3 regions of the Streptomyces sp. NPDC054770 genome follow, and region 2 is predicted to be linked to each of the others. Evidence: riboswitches for the same ligand, from Rfam matches in the RefSeq annotation. Region 2 holds a riboswitch; each other region holds the start of a gene.
The links. Region 2 has a riboswitch for cyclic di-AMP ahead of ACWGKQ_RS22885 (M23 family metallopeptidase). Riboswitches for the same ligand answer to the same signal wherever they lie in the genome.
Positions count from the first base shown of each region.

Region 1: linked by a shared signal. The riboswitch ahead of ACWGKQ_RS06230 (NlpC/P60 family protein) and the one ahead of ACWGKQ_RS22885 (M23 family metallopeptidase) in region 2 are both predicted to bind cyclic di-AMP.
Region 3: linked by a shared signal. The riboswitch ahead of ACWGKQ_RS21290 (M23 family metallopeptidase) and the one ahead of ACWGKQ_RS22885 (M23 family metallopeptidase) in region 2 are both predicted to bind cyclic di-AMP.

Region 1 covers NZ_JBSHBL010000004.1:180,202-187,977, reverse strand. Annotated here, with positions in the region: gene ACWGKQ_RS06250 (NlpC/P60 family protein) at 1-814, opposite strand, end outside; gene ACWGKQ_RS06245 (hypothetical protein) at 1,241-1,594, shown strand; gene ACWGKQ_RS06240 (tellurite resistance/C4-dicarboxylate transporter family protein) at 1,634-2,611, opposite strand; gene ACWGKQ_RS06235 (class I SAM-dependent methyltransferase) at 2,804-3,613, shown strand; gene ACWGKQ_RS06230 (NlpC/P60 family protein) at 3,648-4,796, opposite strand; cyclic di-AMP (ydaO/yuaA leader) riboswitch at 4,805-4,975, opposite strand; gene pcrA (DNA helicase PcrA) at 5,289-7,748, shown strand.
Region 2 covers NZ_JBSHBL010000026.1:17,621-25,396, forward strand. Annotated here, with positions in the region: gene lhgO (L-2-hydroxyglutarate oxidase) at 1-1,055, shown strand, start outside; gene trmB (tRNA (guanosine(46)-N7)-methyltransferase TrmB) at 1,097-1,978, shown strand; gene ACWGKQ_RS22875 (PrsW family intramembrane metalloprotease) at 1,989-3,329, shown strand; gene ACWGKQ_RS22880 (aldo/keto reductase) at 3,529-4,491, opposite strand; gene ACWGKQ_RS22885 (M23 family metallopeptidase) at 4,643-5,680, opposite strand; cyclic di-AMP (ydaO/yuaA leader) riboswitch at 5,690-5,848, opposite strand; gene ACWGKQ_RS22890 (PP2C family protein-serine/threonine phosphatase) at 6,111-7,241, opposite strand; tRNA gene ACWGKQ_RS22895 (tRNA-Met) at 7,401-7,474, opposite strand; gene ACWGKQ_RS22900 (dihydrofolate reductase family protein) at 7,632-7,776, opposite strand, start outside.
Region 3 covers NZ_JBSHBL010000023.1:20,130-27,905, forward strand. Annotated here, with positions in the region: gene ACWGKQ_RS21270 (CobW family GTP-binding protein) at 1-606, shown strand, start outside; gene ACWGKQ_RS21275 (DNA gyrase/topoisomerase IV subunit A) at 603-3,059, opposite strand; gene ACWGKQ_RS21280 (M16 family metallopeptidase) at 3,338-4,741, shown strand; gene ACWGKQ_RS21285 (M16 family metallopeptidase) at 4,738-6,126, shown strand; cyclic di-AMP (ydaO/yuaA leader) riboswitch at 6,318-6,481, shown strand; gene ACWGKQ_RS21290 (M23 family metallopeptidase) at 6,494-7,249, shown strand; gene ACWGKQ_RS21295 (GntR family transcriptional regulator) at 7,635-7,776, shown strand, end outside.

The sequences.
Region 1 (7,776 bases), on a different contig from region 2:
CGAGGCCCGAGCAGTCGAAGGCGTCCGGACCGGTCGCGCCCCAGACGTAGGGGCTGCCGAGCTTCGAGTAGGCGTACGCGACGGCGGCCGCGGCGCGGGAGTCGGGGGCGGCGACGCTGCCCGGGCTCAGGGCGTCGCGGCCGTCCGAGGCCGAACGCGAGGCCCGGCCGGCGTCGGCACCGTCCGCCGTGACCGCCGCCCGCTGCCCCGGCGAAAGCTGTGACAGCAGCCGCCTGGCCTCGCCGAGCTTGCCGTTGACGTCGGTCTTCTGCTGCTTCAGCTCGGCCTGCCGGGACCGCAGCGCGGTCAGTTCCACGTGCGCCGCGCCGCGCAGCCGCTCGATCTCCCGCAGCTGCCCGCGCACCCGCGCCACCGCACCGGCCTGCCGGTCGCCGGCCCGTTCGGCGAACGCCGCGTCGTCCAGGTAGCGGTCGGGGTCGCTGGACAGTGCCAGCTGCCAGGCCGGATCGATGCCGCCGTCGCGGTACTGCGCGGCCGCTATCGAACCGAGCGCGTCCCGGGCGGAGTTGAACTTCTCCTGCGCGCGGGCCGTCTCGTCCTGCAACGACTTCAGCCGCCGCTGGGCCGTGTCGGCCTTGTCCTTCGCTCCGTCGTACTTCTGGGTGGCCGCCTCGGCCTCCTGGTACAGCTGGTCCACCTTGGCCTTCACCTGTGCCGGTGTCAGTTGCGGCTCGGCGTTTCCGGTCCCTTCGAAAGCCGTCGCGGTGGCCGCGCCCGCCAGGGCGAGGGTGGCGGCCGTGCGGGCCGTGTTACCGCTGAGCGAGCGCTGTCGGGGCTTGCGGTGCGCTGCCACCTGGACTGTCCCGTCCTTTCGTACGACCGCGGAGGAGTGCGGACTGCGCGTCCGGCGGCGGTCCGCCACAGGGGGAGCGGACCGCCGCCGGACATTCTCGGCGGTGGTGTCCGACTGCCGCCCCTGGCCCGGGCGGCGGTGGGGAGTCGGTCACCTGGGGGAGGACGCTAGGCCCGGGTGTGTCGGGCTGGTAACGCGATGCACGGAATTGGCGTGACCGGATCGTTACCCGACGGTATGTGAACGGGATTCCGGTCCGGAGCCGTCGGCTTCTCGGGACGGGATGACCGAAGAGACGGTTCCGGGGCAGGCTGGGGACAGGGGGTGCTATGGGGTGCATATATGCGGTGCGCCTCGCGGGGGGAGGGAAAAGAAAGAGGGGCCGGTGCCCGGGGCCCCGGGAGGCCCTGATTAGGCTCCGGGGCCATGGACGTACTCATCCATCTCTTCGTCGGCCTGCACATCATCGGCATCGCCGCGCTCCTCGGCGGCTTCCTCACCCAGATGAAGGCGATGGGCCAGGGCACGGCCCGGTTCGTCCCCGGGATGCTGCACGGCGCGTTCACCATGCTCGCGACCGGCGTGATCCTGGTCGGCCTCAACGAGGCCGACGGCCATCACGTCAACACCATCAAGATCGGCGTGAAGCTCGCCCTGCTGATCGTGATCCTCGGGCTCGTCTACGTGAAACGGGACGACGAGAAGGTGGAGAAGAGCGCCTTCGGCGTGGTGGGCCTGCTCACGATGGTGAACGTCTTCATCGCCGTCCTGTGGACGTGACCCGCGGCATCCCAGGCACCCCCGGCATCCCCCGCATCCTCAGCGGGCCCTGCTGAGGGCGGCACGGGTGGCACGGGCGGCCGCCACCGCTCCGGCCGCCACCGCCAGCCAGGCCGCCACCGTGACCCACACCAGCACCCGCCCCGGCCACTTCAGCCACGCGCCGCCGACGGAGGACGCGACCGACAGTGTCGCCGCCGCCGTCATCCCCATCGGGAATACCGTCGCCCAGCGGCGCACGTCGTAACGGAGCCGGGGCCATGCCACCTCCGCGGCCAGCAGCACGACGTACCAGGCCAGGTCCAGGACCAGCAGCGCCACCGTCACCGTGCGCAGGACACCGCTGTCGTCGTCGTTCCACAGGTACAGCCGCGCACTGTCGGCGCCCAGCAGCCGCGCCCCGGCCAGCGCGGAGATCGCCAGCGCACCGCCCGCCACCCACTGGTCACCGGGTCCGGCGGCGATCTGCCGCCACTCGAACCGCGGCACGGCGAGCCCGTACATCGCCAGCCCCAGCCAGAAGAGGACCAGCGCGAGGTGCGCGAGCCACGCCGTGGTCACGGCCGCGGCCAGCGTCGCTCCCAGCACGGCCAGACCCTGCGTGGCCACACAGGCCAGGAACACCGCGCCGGACATCCGCGGTCTCCAGTGCCTCACGACGAGGACCAGCAGCGGCGGCCACAGGACCGCCGACAGCGCCAGCAGGGCCCCGGCGGGCGTCTGCCACCCGAGCGCCGAGAACCGCGTCCCCAGCACCGTCGTAGCCGCCACGGCGGTGAGCGCGCCCGGCGTCCGTGCCTCCGCCGCCCACCGCCGGCGGTCGAGCACCAGCCGTACGACGAAGTCCGCGGCCAGCGCCGCCCACATCGCGCAGGCAAGCACCAGCGCCACCCGGGACACGGTCTCCGCCCCCGCCAGGTGCAACCCCACCGACATGATGCCGGTGGCCATCACAGCGGCCCCCGCCGCCGGCGGACGCTGCGCCCACCAGGCGCGCAGGAGTGAAATGCCGGACATGCCGCTGATGCTAGGGAGAGCCGGCCACGGCAGGAACGGGCCACGCGCGCGTGCGGCCCGAAAACCGCGCGGTCGCGGGACAGCGGCAGCGGAAGCCGTCCGCCTTCCAAGCCGTCCGCGCTGATCAGACGGTGGGCTAGGGTCGTGACGACACGTCGATCTCGGCTGAGGTCAGGGAGGGCGCCGGTGACGATGACGACGTTCGACAAGAGTGAGCGGTTGATCTGGGCGGGCCGGGGGGCCGCTTATGCCGGAAGCTTCGCCAAGCTGTGCGCCCATCCGGTGTCGCGGTTGCTCGATGCCGCCGAGGTCGGACCAGGCGCGCGGTTGCTGGACGTGGGGACCGGGCCGGGGACGGTCGCCGCGGCCGCGTGTGTCCGGGGCGCGACGGTGACGGCCGTGGATGCGGAGCCGACCATGGTCGAGTTGGCTGTTCAGGCCGCACCCGCGGCTGATGTGCGGGTGGCCGTTCTTCCCGCGCTTCCCTTCGCCGACGGAGAGTTCGACGCCGTCGTGGCCAACTTCGTTCTGAACCATGTGGGCCGGCCCAAAGTGGCGCTGGCTGAGCTGCGCCGTGTGGTGCGGCCCGGCGGCTGGATCGCGTTGACGACATGGGCGGCGCCGCCGGCGCCGGGACAGGCTCTGATCGGCCGTGCGATCGAGGCCGCGGGTGCGGTGCGCCCACCGCATCTGCCCGCAGGGCTGGCTCCTGAGGATGATTTCCCCCGTGACGAGAGCGGCCTGACCGGGCTGATGGACGCGGCGGGGCTGCGCGAGGCGGAGTGCGCGACCTTGCGTTGGGATCACCGCGCGAGCGCCGACGAGTGGTGGAGCGGTCCTGCGAGCGGAGTGGCGTTCGGCGGGCAGCTGGTGCAGAGCCAGACACCCCGGATCCGCGCCGAGATCAAGCGTCACTTCGATGTGTTCAGTTCGGAGTTCGCTGCCGAGGACGGTCTGCTGGCCCTGCCGCATGCGGCCCTGCTCGCGCGCGGGCGCCGCTGACCCGGGCGTCTGCAGATGCCGGCCTGCAGTCGGCTCAGGCCGGGCGTACCACGCTGTGGATGATCGACTCGCCGCCGTAGTAGATCGACTCCTCCCGGACGTAGGCGCCGGGCTTCGGGGCGTGGATCATCATGCCGTTGCCGATGTAGATGCCGACGTGGCTGACGTCGTCGTAGAAGAAGACCAGGTCGCCGGGTCGGGCGTCGGCGAGGGAGACGGTGGTGCCGGCGTTCACCTGGTCGTAGGTGGTGCGCGGCAGGGAGACGCCCGCGGCCTTCCAGGCGGCCTGGGAGAGCCCGGAGCAGTCGTAGGAGCCGGGGCCGGTGGCGCCCCAGACGTACGGCTTGCCGATCTGTGCGCGGGCGAAGGCGATCGCCTTGGCGGCCTTCGTGGCGTAGGCGGAGGAGGAGCCGCTCGACGTGCCGGAAGAGGAGCTGCCCGATGCGGCGGACGACGACGTCTCCTGCTCGGCGGCCGCGGCCTGCTGCTTCGCCAGCTCCGCCGCCTTGCGGGCCGCCACCTCCTCCTGCTGCTTCTCGATCGCCGCCAGCCGCGCCTTCTCCGCGGCCGTCAGCTGCGACAGCAGCTCCCGCGCGGAGGCCAGCTTCGTCTGGACGGTGGTCTTGGCGGTCTTGAGGTCGTCCTGCGTCTCGGTGAGCGTTTCGAGGCTCTTGGCGGCCTCCTGCCGCTTCCTCATGGTCGCGGACTGCTGGGTGACGTAGTCGTCGACCGCGCCCTTCTGGCGTGCGGTCAGCCGGCTCATCAGCTGGTCCTGGTCGAAGTAGTCCTGGGGACTGTCCGCGAGCAGGAAGGTCGCCGTGTCGGGGGCGGCGGCCCCGGTCCGGTACTGGGCCGCGGCGAACGAACCCAGCTCCTCACGCGCCTTGTTCAGCCGGTCCGTGCGCTCGGCGACGTCGTCGAGCAGGGTGTCGACCTGCTTGCGCTGCCGGCCGGTCCGCTCCTTGGCGGCGTTGTACTTCTCGGTCGCCGACTCCGCCTGCCGGTAGAGCGAGTCGACCTTCTTCTCGACCTCCTCCAGGCTCGGCTTGCCGTCCTCGGGGGGCGCGGCCTCGGCCGTCTGGGAGAACAGGGCCATGGAGGTGAGGGCGGCGGTGGCCAGCGCGGGGGTGCGTATGCCCGCCGCGCGCGTTCCTGACGGCCGGGACTTGCGGTGCGACGCCAACGGAGGCGACTCCTTCCACGTTCCGCCTACCGAGTTAGCTGTCGGGTTCGGGCGGGTGGTTCGGAAGGGTTGCCCTACGGTCCGCTCCCCGGAGGGGAGTCGGGACCGATTCACCCCGGGATCGGTGGGTCCCCGGCTCCGGATGCGCGGCGGCGCCCCGGACTCGGCGGAGGCCGTGCGGCCCGGCGACGTTCGCCGGTGGGGGTCGCGCGGCCCGCCTCGCACGCTAACCAACTCGTGTGGCCTCTGTGAAGGTTGATGTGCGATATGCCCGATACATTTTCGTGACCTTGTTGTTAGAACTTGTTAAGGCAAGGTCATCTGGGACGGTATGAGTGACTTGTTCGGAAGGGTGCCGCTGGTTCGCGCTGGGGGAGTGCGGCTCCGTGCTCCGCGCCGACCTGCCGTGACGGAGCGGAACCGGTCGGTCACCCGGGCGAGTTTTCGGGGCGGCGACCGGTTGTCGGTGGGGCGCCCTAGACTCGGAGAGCGATGAGCAGCCTCTTTGACGACAGCTTCCTGGCGAGCCTCCAGGCCCCCCGCGGCCATGACGAGGAACCCCCGCCGCCGCCCGAGGACGAGCACGCTCCGGAGTCGATTCCGGACGATCTGTTCGGCGGGAAGTTCGACGTGCCCCCGGACCGAGACGCCTACTACCGCGACGGCGCCGCCCGCCCGGCCCTGGACCCGGCCGCGCTCCTGGACGGGCTGAACGACAACCAGCGGGCGGCCGTGGTGCACGCCGGCTCCCCGCTGCTCATCGTGGCCGGCGCCGGTTCCGGCAAGACGCGCGTGCTCACCCACCGCATCGCCCACCTGCTCGGCGCGCGCCAGGTGCACCCGGGCCAGATCCTCGCGATCACCTTCACCAACAAGGCCGCGGGCGAGATGAAGGAGCGGGTCGAGCACCTCGTCGGCCCGCGCGCGAACGCGATGTGGGTGATGACCTTCCACAGCGCCTGCGTGCGGATCCTGCGCAGGGAGAGCAAGAAGCTCGGCTTCACCTCCTCCTTCTCGATCTACGACGCGGCCGACTCCAAGCGCCTGATGGCCCTGGTCTGCCGCGACCTGGACCTCGACCCCAAGCGCTACCCGCCGAAGTCCTTCAGCGCCAAGATCAGCAACCTGAAGAACGAGCTGATCGACGAGGAGGACTTCGCCGCCCAGGCCGCCGACGGCTTCGAGAAGACCCTCGCCCAGGCCTACGCCCTGTACCAGTCGCGGCTGCGCGAGGCGAACGCCCTCGACTTCGACGACCTGATCATGACGACGGTCAACCTGCTGCGCGCCTTCCCGGACGTCGCCGAGCACTACCGCCGCCGCTTCCGGCACGTCCTGGTCGACGAGTACCAGGACACCAACCACGCCCAGTACGCCCTGGTGCGCGAGCTGGTCGGCACCGGCGCGCCCGACCTGCCCCCCGCCGAGCTCTGCGTCGTCGGTGACGCCGACCAGTCGATCTACGCCTTCCGGGGCGCGACGATCCGCAACATCCTCCAGTTCGAGGAGGACTACCCGAACGCGACGACGATCCTCCTCGAACAGAACTACCGCTCCACGCAGACGATTCTGAGCGCCGCCAACGCGGTCATCGAGCGCAACGAGTCCCGCCGCCCGAAGAACCTGTGGACCAACGCGGGCGCGGGCGCGCAGATCACCGGCTACGTCGCCGACACCGAGCACGACGAGGCGCAGTTCGTCGCCGAGGAGATAGACCGTCTGACGGACGCGGGCGAGGCGAAGGCCGGCGATGTCGCCGTCTTCTACCGCACCAACGCCCAGTCCCGCGTCTTCGAGGAGATCTTCATCCGCGTCGGCCTGCCCTACAAGGTCGTCGGCGGGGTCCGCTTCTACGAGCGCAAGGAGGTCCGGGACGTCCTGGCCTACCTGCGGGTGCTGGCCAACCCGGAGGACTCCGTCCCGCTCCGGCGCATCCTCAACGTCCCCAAGCGCGGTATCGGCGACCGCGCGGAGGCGATGATCGACGCCCTCGCCCAGCGCGAGAAGATCAGCTTCCCGCAGGCGCTCAGGCGCGTCGACGAGGCGTACGGCATGGCCGCGCGGTCGACGAACGCGGTCAAGCGGTTCAACACGCTGATGGAGGACCTCCGTACGGTCGTGGAGTCCGGCGCCGGACCCGCCACCGTCCTGGAGGCGATCTACGAACGCACCGGATACCTCGCCGAGCTGCAGAACTCGACGGACCCGCAGGACGAGACCCGCATCGAGAACCTCCAGGAACTCGCCTCCGTGGCACTGGAGTTCGAGCAGGAGTCCGGAGAGGGCGAGGAACAGCCCGGGCTCGCCGCCTTCCTGGAGCGGGTGGCCCTGGTCGCCGACTCCGACCAGATTCCCGACGACGACGAGAACGGCGACGGCGTCATCACCCTGATGACCCTGCACACCGCCAAGGGCCTCGAATTCCCGGTGGTGTTCCTGACCGGCATGGAGGACGGCGTCTTCCCGCACATGCGCGCCCTCGGCCAGACCAAGGAGCTGGAGGAGGAGCGGCGCCTCGCCTACGTGGGCATCACGCGGGCGCGGGAGCGGCTGTACCTCACCCGGTCCTCGATGCGCAGCGCCTGGGGCCAGCCGTCGTACAACCCGCCCTCGCGCTTCCTGGAGGAGATCCCGGGCGCGTATCTGGAGTGGAAGCGGACCGGGGCGATGGCGCCGGTCTCCACCGGGCCCGCGGCGGGCGTGGCGGCCTCGCTCTCCTCGACCCGCTCGCGCTCCTCGGCGTCGGGTGCGTCCGGCTTCGCCACCCGGCGGACCTCGGAGAAGCCGGTGGTCTCGGTGGCCGTCGGCGACCGTGTCACCCACGACCAGTTCGGCCTCGGCACGGTCGTCGCGGTGAAGGGCACGGGGGCGAACGCGGAGGCGACGATCGACTTCGGCGACACCAAGCCGAAGCGGCTGCTGCTGCGGTACGCGCCGGTGGAGAAGCTGTAGGACGACCGGGTCCCGCCGCGGCGGGACC
Region 2 (7,776 bases):
ACAGCGGGGTGATCCACAGCGGGATCTACTACCGGCCCGGGTCGCTGAAGGCGCGGTACGCCGTCAAGGGGGCCGCGGAGATGGTCAAGTTCTGCGCGGAGTACGGCATCGCGCATGCCGTCACCGGCAAGCTGATCGTCGCCACCGAGCGGGAGGAGCTGCCCCGGCTGCACGCCCTGGTGCAGCGCGGCCGGGAGAACGGGATTCCGGTGCGGGAGCTCGGGGCCGCGCAGATCGGGGAGTACGAACCCGAGGTGCGGGGGCTCGCCGCCATACACGTCGGGACGACCGGGGTGTGCGACTTCGTGGGGGTCGCCCGGCAGCTCGGGGAGGCGTCGGGGGCGGAGATCCGGTACGGCGCGCGGGTCGCCCGCGTGGACCGGCGCCCGGAGCGGGGCGTGGCCGTGCTCACCACGCGCGGGGACGTCGTACGCGCGCGTGTGCTGGTCAACTGCGCGGGACTGCACTGCGACGAGGTCGCGCGGCTGACCGGGGACGAGCCGGGGATGCGGATCGTGCCGTTCCGCGGGGAGTACTACGAGCTGGCGCGGCCGGAGCTGGTGCGGGGCCTGGTGTACCCGGTGCCGGATCCGGCGTTCCCGTTCCTCGGGGTGCATCTCACGCGCGGGATCGACGGCGGCGTGCACATCGGGCCCAACGCGGTGCCGGCGCTGGCCCGCGAGGGGTACGGGTGGGGTGTCGTACGGCCGCGGGAGGTCGCCGGGACGCTGGCCTGGCCGGGGTCCTGGGCGCTGGCGCGGCGGCACTGGCGGTACGGGGGCGGGGAACTGCTCCGGTCGGTGTCGAAGAGGGCGTTCACGACGGCCGTACGGCGGCTGCTGCCCGCGGCCGAGGTGGCGGACCTGGTGCCGGCGGCCGCGGGGGTGCGGGCGCAGGCCGTGCTGCGGGACGGGACGCTCGTCGACGACTTCCTGATCAAGGAGGGGCCGCGGGCGGTCCATGTGCTGAACGCGCCCTCGCCCGCGGCGACCGCCTCGCTGCCGATCGGGCGGGAGGTGGCACGGCGGGCCCTGGAGACGCTGGGCTCGGTGTGACCCCGCGGGCCGCCGCGTGGGGGCCGTAAAATCGACGCACTGTGTCTGACTCCCTCAATGCCCCCGAAGCCCCCCAGCCCGCCGAGCACGCCCCTGGTGAGCACCCCCAGCACACCCCCGGGGTGTCCGTCCGGCACACCCGGTCCAAGGGGGAGCCGCGGTTCCCGGACGGGCCCATGGCCGATCCCGCCGGGTCGCACTTCGAGCGGCGGATCCGCAGCTTCCAGCCGCGCCGCAGCCGGGTCACCGCCGGACAGGCCGACGCGCTGCAGCGGCTGTGGCCCAAGTGGGGCCTGGACATCGACGGGCAGCGGGTCGTCGACCTCGGCGAGTTGTTCGGGAACGGCGACCCGGTGGTGCTGGAGATCGGGTTCGGGATGGGCGAGGCCACCGCGCAGATGGCCGCCGAGGACCCGGGCGTCAACATCCTCGCCGTCGACGTGCACACGCCGGGCCAGGGGAACCTGCTCAACCTCGCCGACCAGAACGGGCTGTCCAACATCCGTGTCGCGAACGGCGACGCGATCATCCTGCTCCGGGAGATGCTGACGCCGGACTCGCTGGACGGGCTGCGCGTCTACTTCCCGGACCCCTGGCCCAAGAAGCGGCACCACAAGCGGCGGCTGATCCAGGCCGAGTTCCTCGACCTCGCCGCGACCCGGCTGCGGCCCGGCGCGATCGTGCACTGCGCGACCGACTGGGAGCCGTACGCCGAGCAGATGCTGGAAGTGCTCGACGCCCACCCGGAGTTCGAGAACACGCAGGCCGACGGCGGTTTCGCGCCACGTCCGGCGCACCGGCCGCTGACCCGTTTCGAGGGCCAGGGACTGGACAAGGGACATGTGGTGAACGATCTGCTCTTCCGCCGCGTACAGCACCGGGTGCCGCAGAGCGAGCAGCACCGTCAGGAGTCACCTCGTTAGGGTCGATGCCGTGGCCACCTTCCCGCCGCCGTACCCGCCGTACCCGCAGCATCCACCGGACCCCGCCGGCGGCGGTCTGCGGCATCCCCGCTGGTGGCAGCGGCGCTGGGTGCGGTACGGGGCGCTGAGCACGCTGCTCGCCCTCTCCGGCCTGGTGATCATCGCGCTGGTGCGGCAGCAGACGGGCACGGAGGGCTTTCTCGTCGGGCTGGGGCTCGCCGTCCTGCCCGTGCCGTTGCTCGTCGGCGCGTTCCGGTGGCTCGACCGGGTGCAGCCCGGCCCCTGGCGGAACGTGCTGTTCGCCTTCGCCTGGGGTGCCTGCGCGGCGGCGCTGATAGCCATCGTCGCCAACAGCTTCGCGACGAAGTGGATAGCGACGGCGACCGCGGATCCGAGGGGTGCGGACACGCTGGGGGCGACCGTGATAGCGCCGATCGTCGAGGAGTCGGCGAAGGCGGCGGCCGTACTCCTCGTCTTCCTGTTCCGCAGACGGGACTTCACCGGGATCGTCGACGGGGTGGTGATAGCGGGGGTCACCGCGACCGGGTTCGCGTTCACCGAGAACATCCTCTACCTCGGCACGGCCTTCGGGACCGACCAGCTGACCGGGGACAGCGGGATCGCCTCCGTCACCGCCGCGACGTTCTTCGTGCGCATCGTGATGTCCCCGTTCGCGCACCCGCTCTTCACCGTCCTCACCGGCATCGGCTTCGGCATCGCCGCGCTCTCCGGGGAGCGGCAGCGGGCGCGGCGCGTGCTGGTGCCGGTCGCCGGGCTGCTGCTCGCGATGAGCATGCACGCGTTCTGGAACGGGTCGTCCACGTTCGGCCAGTACGGGTTCTTCGCCGTGTACGGCATGTTCATGGTGCCGACGTTCGGGCTGCTGACCTGGCTCGCGGTCTGGACGCGGCAGCGGGAGCTGCGGACCGTGCGGGAGGAGCTGCCGGCGTACGTCTACGCGGGGTGGCTGGGAGCGGCCGAGCCGTTCGTGCTCGGGTCGATGCGGGCCCGGCAGATGGCCCGGGAGTACGCCGCGTACCACTTCGGGAAGGCGGCGGGGCGGGCGGTCGCCGAGTACGAGGGGTACGCGACGACGCTGGCGCTGCTGCGGCGGCGGGGGCAGCGGGGACGGGCGGGGGCCGACTTCGTGGTGCGGGAGCGCGAGCTCCTCACGGAGCTGTGGAGCCGCCGGGAACTGGTCCGGCCGGCCCTGGAGTACGCGGCACGGACGGCTGCGCCGGGCGGGTGGCCGGGGTACGGCGGCCAGGCGCCGTCGGCGTACGGGGCACCGGGGGCGGGGTGGTACGGGGCGGCGGTGCCGTATCCGGCCTACAACCCGTACCAGAGCTAGCCGAATGTGAGCGCCGGGGGGGGGAAAGCAGCAAGCCGCACTGCAACCCCCTGGGGACGCGGGGAACTGCGCGACCAGCCACGGCGGCGCTGCACTCCGCAACCGGCCGGCATCCCGACGGCGGGCGCCGGCACGCCCGGCGCCCGCCGGCTTCGACCGTCGCGGCCGAGCGCCGTTGCAGCGGAGAAGAAGGTGAGTGTCAGGCGGAGGCGGCCGTCAGGCGGGACAGTTCCTGGTCTGTCAGGTTCAGGTCCGCCACGGCCAGCAGCGGCGGGAGCTGCTCCAGCGTGCGGGCCGAGGCGATGGGGGCCGCGATGGTGGGCTGGGCCGCCAGCCAGGCGAGGGCCACCGTGGGGACGGGGGCGGAGTGGGCCTCGGCGATCTCGTCCAGGGCCGCCAGCACCTTCTGGCCGCGGTCCGAATCGGCGTACTGGGCGGCTCGGCCCGCTCGCGCGCTGTCGACCGTCGTGCCGGGGCGGTACTTGCCGGTGAGGAAGCCGGCGGCCAGCGCGAAGTAGGGGACGGCGGCGAGGCCGGTGCGGGAGGCCAGGTTCTGCAGGGGGCCCTCGTAGGTGTCGCGGGAGACCAGGTTGTAGTGGGGCTGGAGGGCGACGTACCGGGCCAGGCCCTCGCGGTCGGAGAAGTCCAGCGACTCCTGGAGGCGCTCGGCGGTGATGTTGGACGCGGCGATGTGCCGGACCTTGCCCGCCCGCACCAGTTCGTCCAGCGCCCCGATGATCTCCTCGACCGGGATCTCGGGCTTGTCGAAGTGCGTGTAGTAGAGGTCGATGTGGTCGGTGCCGAGACGGCGCAGCGACGCGTCGGCGGCGGCCTTGATGTTGGCGGCGGACAGGCCGGGGTACTCGGGGTGCTGGCTGACCTTCGTCGCGATGACGACGTCGTCCCGGTTGCCGCGCGCCTTGACCCACTTGCCGATGATCGTCTCGGACTCGCCGCCCTGGTGGCCCTCGATCCACGCCGAGTACGAGTCGGCGGTGTCGACGAAGTTGCCGCCCGCGGCGGCATAGGCGTCGAGGACGGCGAAGGAGGTCGCCTCGTCGGCGGTCCAGCCGAAGACGTTGCCGCCGAGGGCGAGCGGGAAGACCTCCAGGTCGGAGGCGCCGAGCTTACGGAGGGAAGGGGAAGCGGAAGAAGCAGTCATGCTTCACTTCAACACGCGTCACCTGGCGCCCCATGCCGACGCAACACGAAGTTCTCGTAAAGCGCGGCGGTCCGGGTCAGGGGCTCAGGCGTCAGGAGTTGAGACGTCAGGAGTCGAGACGTCAGGAGTTGAGACGTCAGGAGTTGAGACGTCAGGGGTTGAGGCCCTTGCCGCGCAGCCAGGGCATCGGGTCGATGGCGGTGGCCTGGCCGTTCGGGTGGACCTCCAGGTGGAGGTGCGGGCCGGTGACGTTGCCGGTGGCGCCGACGCGGCCGATCACGTCTCCGGTGGCGACCTTCTGGCCGACCTTGACGCCGATCGAGGACTGGTGGCAGAACCACAGCTCGGTGCCGTCGTCGAGGGTGATGATCGTGCGGTAGCCGTAGGCGCCGGCCCAGCCCGCCTCGGTGACCGTGCCGCTGTGCACGGCCTTGATCAGCGTGCCGGTGGGCGCGGCGAAGTCGAGGCCGGTGTGGTAGCCGGAGGACCACATGGAGCCGGCCTGGCCGAAGGTGCCGGTGATCGTGTACGAGACGACGGGCAGCGTGTACTGCTTGGCCAGCGCGGCGAGCCGGGCCTGCTCGGACTTCTGCTTCGCGGAGGCCTCGGCCTTCTCCTTGGCGTCGGCGGCCGTTGCGGCGGCCGCCTTCTCCGCCTTGGCCTCGGCGTCGGCGACCGCCTTGTCGGCGGCGGCGACGGCCTTGGCACTGGCCTTGGTGTCGAGCTGGTTCTGCTGCTGCGCGGCCTGGGCGATGATCCGGCTGCGCAGCGCCTCACCGGCGTCGGAGGACGAGGAGTCCGCGTCGGTGGCGGTCGTCGTGGTGACGCTGCTGAGCGCGGTCTGGGTGGCCTGGTGGCCGGTGCCCTCGCCGAGCAGGGAGCTGACGGAGGTCGGCAGGTCGGGCAGCGAGATGGAGACCGGCGGCTTGCCGGTGTTGGCGCTGGCCATGCCGCCCGCGCCGACGGCTGCGATGACACCGACGCCGAGAACCGTGGAGCTGCGGGCGAGCCCGCCGCCCTTCTGCCGGGCGACCCGGTGCCGGCCGCGGGCCGAGGAGAGGGACTCCTCGGTGGGGTTCCACTCCTCGAAGGGGCCCTCGTCTGTGCGGTAACCGCCGTATCCGAAGGTGTCGGGCTGACGCTGGCTGGGCACGAACGGGGCTGTCGGAGCAGGCGGGTTGGACGCCACGCGGGCGCACTCCTTTCCTTCCGCCGCCTACCGGGTTAGCTGACGGGTTCGGAGCGGGAAGGTCTCCTACGCGCGTATACCGGCCGTTTCCTACCCGGCGGTAGCCGTGCGATTCACCCCAAGGTGGTGGTTCCCCGGTTCCCTTGCGGGATTCGGCGCGTGCGCACGGAGCCGTCGCGGGTGACGGCTGGGACGACCGCGCTGCGTTATCGAACGTTAATAGACACGGCTATGAGATTCCAAGCCGTTCGCCTTGATCATTAAGCTTTCAAAGCTTGGACTTACCTGGCACGATCGGCCAAAAACGGTCGAGTTGACGGTGTCCGCTGCTCAACTCAGGAGTCACACGGGGTTTGATGGTGACTCAGATGTGATGCGGAGGGCGGCCGTCCGAACACGATATGTGACATAGCACAGGGTCGGAGCCCAGTCAGGGCCGCCGTACGGCGAGCAGTGCCATGTCGTCCGTCATGCCGCCGCCGGTGTGCCGGCGCACCTCGGCCGCGAGCCGGGCGAGCAGCGCGCCGGGGGCGGTGACGGTACGGCCGGTCAGCCGCCGCTCGGGGTCGTAGAACCGGCCGTGCGCGTCCCGTGCCTCGGAGAGGCCGTCGGTGTACAGCAGCAGCGTGGCCCCGCTCGGGAACGCGTGCTCGGCGGCCCGGTCGGGCCATGCCCCCAGCTCGCCCATCCCCAGCGGCAGCGCGGACTCCGGCGGCCGCACCGGGAACACCTCGCCGTCGCCGTGCAGCAGCAGGGGCGGCGGATGACCCCGGTTGACGACCCGGAGCGTGTTGTCGCCGTGCGGGAGCTCGGCGAGTACGGCGGTGGTGAACCCCTCCTGGGCGTCGATGCCCCCGCGCCGGACGCCCTCGCGCGCAAGCGCCCGGTCCAGCCGCCCGGCGACCGCCTCCAGCGTGGCCTCCTGCTCGGCGGCCTCCCGGAACGCGCCGATGACCACGGCGACGGCGGCGACCGCGCCCATGCCCTTGCCGCGCACGTCGCCGACGACCAGCCGTACGCCGTACGGGGTGTCCTGGACGGCGTACAGGTCGCCGCCGATGAAGGTGCCCTCCTGGGCCGCCTCGTAGCGGGCGGCGATCTCGAAGCCGCCGATCCGCTCGGCGGGCTCGGGCAGGACGGCCCGCTGGGCGGCCTCGGCGACCTCGCGGGCGGAGGCGAGACGCTGGTCGCCGATACGGACGATCCGGTTGATGCCGGCGGCGAGGACGGCGACGGTGGCCACGGTGACGATCTCGGTGACGGCGTCGGCGTCCGGGACGACCGCGAACCGCGCATGCACGGCGTAGGTGGCCAGCAGTGCGGCCAGGCCGGTGAGGACGGTGGTGCGCAGGGACGAGAGGGGCGCGGCGATCAGCGGGGCGGCCGTGAAGAAGGGGACCGCGGTGAAGGCCTCGGGGGTGAGGACGTCGTAGCAGACGCCCGCGCTGATCAGCAGCGCGGGCAGGAAGCGGGCGAGGGTGCGGGCGAGGAGGCGGGCGGGCGCCGGGCCGTGCAGCTCCGCCTCGCCACGGCCCGCCACGCGGTCCTCCTGGTGTCCCATGTCTTCGACGCCTGTCCGTCCAGGTTTGCGGCTGTGAGCGGGTGGGGCGAATGGTGTGGGCCGGGCGGATGAGTACGGACGTGTGTGATGAGGAACACGCGCCTGGATATGACTCAGGGCCGGAATCCCTGAAATTGGATTCCGGCCCTGAGTTTTCAGTAGCGGGGACAGGATTTGAACCTGCGACCTCTGGGTTATGAGCCCAGCGAGCTACCGAGCTGCTCCACCCCGCGTCGTTGACACCAGCATACGCCATCAGAAGAGGGGGAGTCACACGGGTTACTTCCGGTGGGCTGTCGGCCGACGGCCGGTGGGGGCCGGTCGCACAGTTCCCCGCGCCCCTGAAGGGGCGCTACAGCAACGCGCCCCTGGAAACGTGCCCCCACCAGGTCAGCCGAGCAGATGCCCGTTCGGTGCCTTCGCCTGCGCCTCGTACTCACCCAGCACCACGACCGCCACCCCCGCCTCCCGCAGCATCCCCGTCCCGTCGGCCGCCGTCACGAACGTGTCCGGCTCGCGCCACGCCGTCACCACC
Region 3 (7,776 bases), on a different contig from region 2:
CTGGTCGTCGTCAACAAGCTCGACCGGGCCGCGGAGGGCGGCGAGCGCGTCCTCGGGCTGGTGCGGTCGCTCAGCGGTCGTGGGGCCGCGGTCGTCCCGGCGACCTACGGCCGCATCGACCCCGAGTTCCTCTTCGACTGCCGGCCCGGCGAGGAACGCCTCGGCCAGCTGTCCTTCGACGACCTGCACGACCACCATGCGGACGGCGCGCACGAAGGACACCTGCACACCTCCTACGACAGCCTGTCCTTCGCCGCCACGCTGCCCCTCGACCCCCGTCGGCTGATGGCCTTCCTCGACAGCCGCCCCGAAGGGCTCTACCGGATCAAGGGGTACGTCGACCTCGGGCCGTACGACACCGTCAACCGGTACGCCGTGCATGCCGTGGGGCGGTTCCTGCGGTTCTACCCGGAACCCTGGGGGCGGGGCGAGGAGCGGCTCACCCAGCTCGTGCTGATCGGCTCCGGCATCGACGCGGCTGCGCTGCGCAAGGAGCTGGAGGCGTGCACGAACGACGCCCCACACGCCGACGAGCACGGCATGTGGGGCGTCCTGCGGTACGTACCGGGCCTCGAGGAGGGCCCCGAGGCGGACTACGAGGGCTAGACCGGGCCCGCCACCACCGACACCGTCTTCGCGAGCGACACGCCGGAGCCGTCGCGGCGCGGGTCCATCTCCGGGAGCTCGGCCGGTGTGCCGTTCTTCTGGGCAGCCTTTGCCGGGACCGGGCCTGCCCAGGCGAAGGACAGGCAGTCCTCGCCCTTCAGGAAGCGCTGGCAGCGCACGCCACCGGTGGCCCGGCCCTTGCGCGGGTACTGGTCGAACGGGGTCAGCTTGGCCGTCGTCTGCACCGAGTCGTCGAGGGTGCCGCGCGAGCCGGCCACCGTGAAGACCACCGCGTCGGCCGCCGGGTCGACGGCCGTGAAGGAGATGACCTTCGCGCCCTCCGTGAGCTTGATGCCCGCCATACCGCCCGCCGGACGGCCCTGCGGACGCACCTGGGAGGCCTGGTAGCGCAGCAACTGCGCGTCGTCCGTGACGAAGACCAGGTCCTCCTCGCCGGTGCGCAGCTCCACCGCGCCGACGATCCGGTCGCCCTCCTTGAGGGTGATGACCTCCAACTCGTCCTTGTTGGACGGGTAGTCGGGGACCACGCGCTTGACCACGCCCTGCTCGGTGCCGAGGGCGAGCCCCGGCGAGGACTCGTCCAGCGTGGTCAGGCAGATCAGCGTCTCGCCGTCCTCCAGGGAGAGGAACTCCGAGAGGGGGGCGCCGCCCGCGAGGTTCGGGGCGGTCGCCGTGTCGGGGAGCTGGGGGAGGTCGACGACGTTGATGCGCAGCAGGCGGCCCGTCGAGGTCACCGCGCCGACCTCACCGCGCGCGGTCGCGGGGACCGCCGACACGATGACGTCGTGCTTGGCGCGCTTGCCGTCGGTGTCCGCCGGGAACGGCTCGCCGTTCGTCGTGCGCGCCAGCAGGCCCGTCGAGGACAGCAGCACCCGGCACGGGTCGTCGGCCACCTGGAGCGGCACCACGGCCGCCGCCGCGCCGGACGCCTCCAGCAGGACCGTACGCCGCTCGGTGCCGAACTTCTTGGCGACCGCGGCCAGTTCGGCCGAGACCAGCTTGCGCAGCTCCGCGTCCGAGTCCAGGATCCGGGTCAGCTCGGCGATCTCCGCGGTGAGCTTCTCCTGCTCCGCCTCCAGCTCGATGCGGTCGAACCTGGTGAGACGGCGCAGCGGGGTGTCCAGGATGTACTGGGTCTGGATCTCCGACAGCGAGAAGCGCTCCATCAGGCGCTGCTTGGCCTCCGCGCTGTTGTCGCTGGAGCGGATCAGCCGGATGACCTCGTCGATGTCGACCAGGGCGGTGAGCAGGCCCTCGACCAGGTGGAGGCGGTCGCGGCGCTTGGTGCGGCGGAACTCGCTGCGCCGGCGGACCACGTCGAAGCGGTGGTCGAGGTAGACCTCGAGCAGTTCCTTGAGGCCCAGGGTGAGCGGCTGACCGTCCACCAGGGCCACGTTGTTGATGCCGAAGGACTCCTCCATCGGCGTCAGCTTGTAGAGCTGCTCCAGGACCGCCTCGGGCACGAAGCCGTTCTTGATCTCGACGACCAGCCGCAGCCCGTGCTCGCGGTCGGTGAGGTCCTTGACGTCGGCGATGCCCTGCAGCTTCTTGGCGTTGACCAGGTCCTTGATCTTGGCGATGACCTTCTCGGGGCCGACCGTGAACGGGAGTTCGGTGATGACCAGGCCCTTGCGGCGGGCCGTCACCGTCTCCACCTCGACCGTCGCCCGGATCTTGAAGGTGCCGCGGCCCGTCTCGTAGGCGTCCCGCACGCCCTCCAGGCCGACGATCCGGCCGCCGGTGGGCAGATCGGGGCCCGGGACGTGCTTCATCAGCGTGTCCAGGTCCGCGTTCGGGTAGCGGATCAGGTGGCGGGCGGCCGAGATCACCTCGCCGAGGTTGTGCGGCGGCATGTTCGTCGCCATGCCGACCGCGATGCCCGACGAGCCGTTCACCAGCAGGTTCGGGAACGCGGCGGGCAGCGCGACCGGTTCCCGCTCCTGGCCGTCGTAGTTGGGCGCGAAGTCGACCGTGTCCTCGTCGATCGACTCGGTCATCAGGCTGGTCGCCTCGGCCATCCGGCACTCGGTGTACCGCATGGCGGCCGGCGGGTCGTCGTTGCCCAGCGAACCGAAGTTGCCGTGGCCGTCGACCAGCGGGACCCGCATCGAGAACGGCTGGGCCATCCGCACCAGCGCGTCGTAGATCGACGCGTCGCCGTGCGGGTGCAGCTTGCCCATCACCTCGCCGACCACGCGCGCGCACTTCACATAGCCGCGTTCGGGGCGCAGCCCCATCTCGTTCATCTGGTAGACGATGCGGCGGTGCACCGGCTTGAGACCGTCGCGGGCGTCCGGAAGGGCGCGCGAGTAGATGACCGAGTACGCGTACTCGAGGTAGGAGCCGCGCATCTCGTCCACGACGTCGATGTCGAGGATTCTCTCCTCGAACGAGTCGTCGGGCGGCGGGGTCTTCGTGCTGCGGCGGGCCATCGCTGCCGGCTCCTTGCTCATGCGTGAACGGATCTGACGCTGACCATTGTGGACCGCGGCACTGACAACCCGGGCCAGGACCCGGTCGCCGCGAACCGCCCTGGTGCCGGAAGCCGTCACGGGGCGGGTGGGACGCAGGCTACGCGATCCGCCCGGACGATCCGCTGTGGGCGTACGTGGTGCGGGAACTTCGCCGGGTCCCCGCACGCTTGCATACAGTGGCAGGACCGGCAGAGAAACCGCGGTTCGAGACCGCTTCCGCGAGCGAAGGGACGTACATGCCCATGGGTCACACGACCACGGCCGAGACAGGCTCCGGAGGCCTGGCAGCGACCGAGCACCGCTTGGCCAACGGTCTGCGCGTGGTGCTCTCCGAGGACCACCTGACCCCGGTCGCGGCGGTCTGCCTCTGGTACGACGTCGGTTCCCGGCACGAAGTCAAGGGCCGTACCGGCCTGGCTCACCTTTTCGAGCACCTGATGTTCCAGGGCTCCGCGCAGGTGAAGGGCAACGGCCACTTCGAGCTCGTGCAGGGCGCCGGCGGCTCGCTCAACGGCACCACCAGCTTCGAGCGCACCAACTACTTCGAGACCATGCCCGCCCACCAGCTGGAGCTCGCCCTCTGGCTGGAGGCCGACCGGATGGGCTCCCTGCTCGCCGCCCTGGACGACGAGTCGATGGAGAACCAGCGCGACGTCGTGAAGAACGAGCGCCGCCAGCGCTACGACAACGTCCCCTACGGCACGGCCTTCGAGAAGCTGACCGCGCTCGCCTACCCGGAGGGCCACCCCTACCACCACACGCCGATCGGCTCGATGGCGGACCTGGACGCGGCCACCCTGGAGGACGCGCGCGCGTTCTTCCGCACCTACTACGCGCCCAACAACGCGGTCCTGTCGGTCGTCGGCGACATCGACCCGGAGCAGACGCTCGCCTGGATCGAGAAGTACTTCGGTTCCATCCAGGCGCACGACGGCAAGCCCACCCCGCGCGACGGCTCGCTGCCCGACGTCATCGGCGAGCAGCTGCGCGAGGTCGTGGTGGAGGAGGTCCCCGCGCGGGCGCTGATGGCCGCCTACCGGCTCCCGGAGGACGGCACGCGCGTGTCCGACGCGGCCGACCTGGCGCTCACCGTGCTCGGCGGCGGCGAGTCCTCCCGCCTCTACAACCGCCTGGTACGGCGCGACCGGACGGCCGTCGCGGCCGGCTTCGGCCTGCTGCGGCTCGCCGGGGCGCCCTCCCTGGGCTGGCTCGACGTGAAGACCTCCGGTGACGTCGAGGTGCCGGTCATCGAGGCCGCCATCGACGAGGAGCTCGCCCGGTTCGCCGAGGAGGGCCCCACGCCCGAGGAAATGGAGCGCGCCCAGGCCCAGTTGGAGCGCGAGTGGCTGGACCGGCTCGGCACCGTCGCGGGCCGCGCGGACGAACTGTGCCGCTTCGCCGTCCTGTTCGGCGACCCGCAGCTCGCCCTGACCGCCGTCCAGCGCGTCCTGACGGTCACCGCCGAGGAGGTCCGGGAGGTCGCCAAGGCCCGGCTGCGCCCCGACAACCGCGCGGTGCTCGTCTACGAGCCGCTGTCCGCGGAGTCCGCCGAGCACACCCAGGAGGCGGGCCGCGGCGAGGACCCGGAGCAGGAAGCCACCGTAGAGGCCGGCAACGAGAACGAGGAGACGGCCAAGTGACCGAGCTCGCCACCATGGACTTCCACCCCCAGCCGCAGCCGGGCGAGGCCAAGCCGTGGGCCTTCCCCGCCCCGGAGCGCGGCACTCTGGACAACGGCCTGACCGTGCTGCGCTGCCACCGCCCGGGCCAGCAGGTCGTCGCCGTCGAAGTGCTCCTGGACGCGCCCCTGGACGCCGAGCCGGCCGGCCTGGACGGCGTCGCCACCATCATGGCGCGCGCCTTCTCCGAGGGCACCGACAAGCACTCCGCCGAGGAGTACGCCGCGGAGCTGGAGCGGGCCGGCGCCACCCTCGACGCGCACGCCGACCACCCCGGCGTCCGCATCAGCCTGGAGGTCCCGGCCTCCCGGCTCGCCAAGGGCCTCGGGCTGCTCTCCGACGCCCTCAGGGCGCCCGCCTTCGCCGAGAGCGAGGTCGAGCGGCTGGTCCGCAACCGCCTCGACGAGATCCCGCACGAGCTGGCCAACCCCAGCCGCCGGGCCGCCAAGCAGCTCTACAAGGAGCTGTTCCCGGCCACCGCGCGGATGTCCCGCCCGCGCCAGGGCACCGAGGACACGGTCGAGAAGATCGATGCGGCCGCCGTCCGCGCCTTCTTCGACCGGCACGTGCGCCCCGCCACGGCCACCGCGGTCGTCGTCGGCGACCTGACCGGCATCGACCTGGACGAGCTGCTCGGCGAGACCCTGGGCGCCTGGCGCGCCGCCACCGGGCAGCCCCGTCCGGTTCCGTCCGTGACCGCCGACGACACCGGGCGGGTCGTCATCGTGGACCGCCCCGGCGCTGTCCAGACCCAGTTGCTCATCGGCCGCGTCGGCTCCGACCGGCACGACCGCGTCTGGCCCGCCCAGGTGCTCGGCACCTACTGCCTGGGCGGCACCCTCACCTCCCGCCTGGACCGCGTCCTGCGCGAGGAGAAGGGCTACACCTACGGCGTCCGCTCCTTCGGGCAGGTGCTGCGGTCAGCCCCCGACGGCAGCGGTGTCTCGATGCTCGCCATCAGCGGTTCGGTGGACACGCCGAACACCGGCCCGGCCCTGACGGACCTGTGGACGGTGCTGCGCACGCTCGCCGCCCAGGGCCTCACGGACGCCGAGCGCGACGTGGCCGTGCAGAACCTCGTCGGGGTGGCGCCGCTCAAGTACGAGACGGCGGCGGCCGTCGCGGGCACTCTGGCCGACCAGGTCGAGCAGTACCTGCCCGACGACTTCCAGGCCACGCTGTACCGGCAACTGGCCGCCACCGGCACCGTGGAGGCCACCGCGGCGGTCGTGAACGCCTTCCCGGTGGACCGCCTGGTGACCGTCCTGGTCGGCGACGCGGCGCAGATCAAGGAGCCCGTCGAGGCCCTCGGCATCGGCGAAGTCACCGTCGTCGCCGCGGAGTAGGACACACGCGGGTGAAGAGCCCTGATGACCGTCGGGTCATCAGGGCTCTCGCGTGTCCGAATTGAGGTGGAGGTTGCCTGTCTGCCCTGTGGGATGCGCTACAAAAACCGTGATCCGTTTGGGCGGGGCGCGAGCGGCCTCGTAGGTTCTTCCGGGCTGTCCGTCAGGCACCGCGCCGCATCCGCGGCACCGGACAGCCATCGCCGAGTCCCCGTACGGCGCGAGCCAGGGGAGCCGGGGACCCACGCAGTCCCTGGGGTGAATCGGGCGCCCGCGCGTGTCGCGAGGGGGCCCGTAGGAGACCTTCCTGCTCCGAACCCGTCAGCTAACCCGGTAGGCGAGAGGGAAGGAAAGGACCAGCCTCTACATGGCGTTCATGTGCGCCTCCGGGAAGCACCGTCGTCCCGGCCGGGTGAAGCGCACCACCGCGCAGGCCGCCGGTATCGCGGCTCTCACCACCACCGGTGTCATCGGCACCGTCTCCGCCGCCCCGGCGCTCGCCGCCGAGAACTCCGTCGAGCAGACCGGCCTCACCCCGGTCATCACGATCAGCGACTCCGTCGCCGAGCAGATCGACGCCCAGGCCGCCGCCCAGAAGGCCGCCGCCGCGCGCAAGGCGGCCGAGGAGGCCGCCCGCAAGAAGGCCGCCGAGCAGGCCAAGAAGGAGCGCGCGGCCAAGGCCCGCGCCGCCCGCGAGGCCGAGCGCAAGCGCCTGAACACCTTCGTCGCGCCGATCAGCGACTCCTACGTCTCCACCGGCTACAAGACCGGCGGCTCCCTGTGGTCCTCCGGCGCCCACACCGGCATCGACTTCCACGCCGCCAGCGGCACGGTGGTGCACGCGGTCGGTACCGGCACGGTCGTCTCCACCGGCTGGGGCGGGGCGTACGGCAACGAGATCGTCATCAAGATGGCCGACGGCATGTACACCCAGTACGGCCACCTCTCGTCCATCGGCGTCTCGGTGGGCCAGCAGGTCACCCCGGGCCAGCAGATCGGCCTCTCCGGCGCGACCGGCAACACCACCGGCCCGCACCTCCACTTCGAGGCCCGCACCACCCCGGACTACGGCTCCGACGTCGACCCGGTCGCCTACCTCCGCAAGCACGGCGTGAACGTCTGAGGGAGCTGGACGCGGGTCCGGCGCCGAGACCGACGTGGGGGTTGCGGTGCGTGCGCCGGGCGCGGGTGCGCCGTGGCTGGTCGCGCAGTTCCCCGCGCCCCTGAAGGAGCGCTGCGCGTGACGCCCCTGAAAGGGGGTGCGGGCAACCCCCACGCACCCGCACCCGACCACCGAGGCGAACCCGGCAGCGCACTGCGGAAGCAACCCGTGAGATCTTCCGGAGCCCCGGCCCCTGTGCCGGGGCTTTCGTCGTTTTCGTGCACTTGCTGTCCAAAATATATCCCTGGATTCCGGTCCGCCGTCGGAAATTCCGGCTCATTGCAATAGAGTCACGGAACGAGCGCCACTCGGCGGCGTTTCACGGGGATTAAGGCGGAGGTCGGTCATGCGTATTCCGGCGCACTCGGTATGCACGGCGATCCGGGACGACATCGTCGCGGGTGTCTACGAGCGCGGCAGCCGGCTCACCGAGGAACTCCTGGCCCGCCGCTACGGCGTCTCGCGGGTCCCCGTCCGCGAGGCCCTGC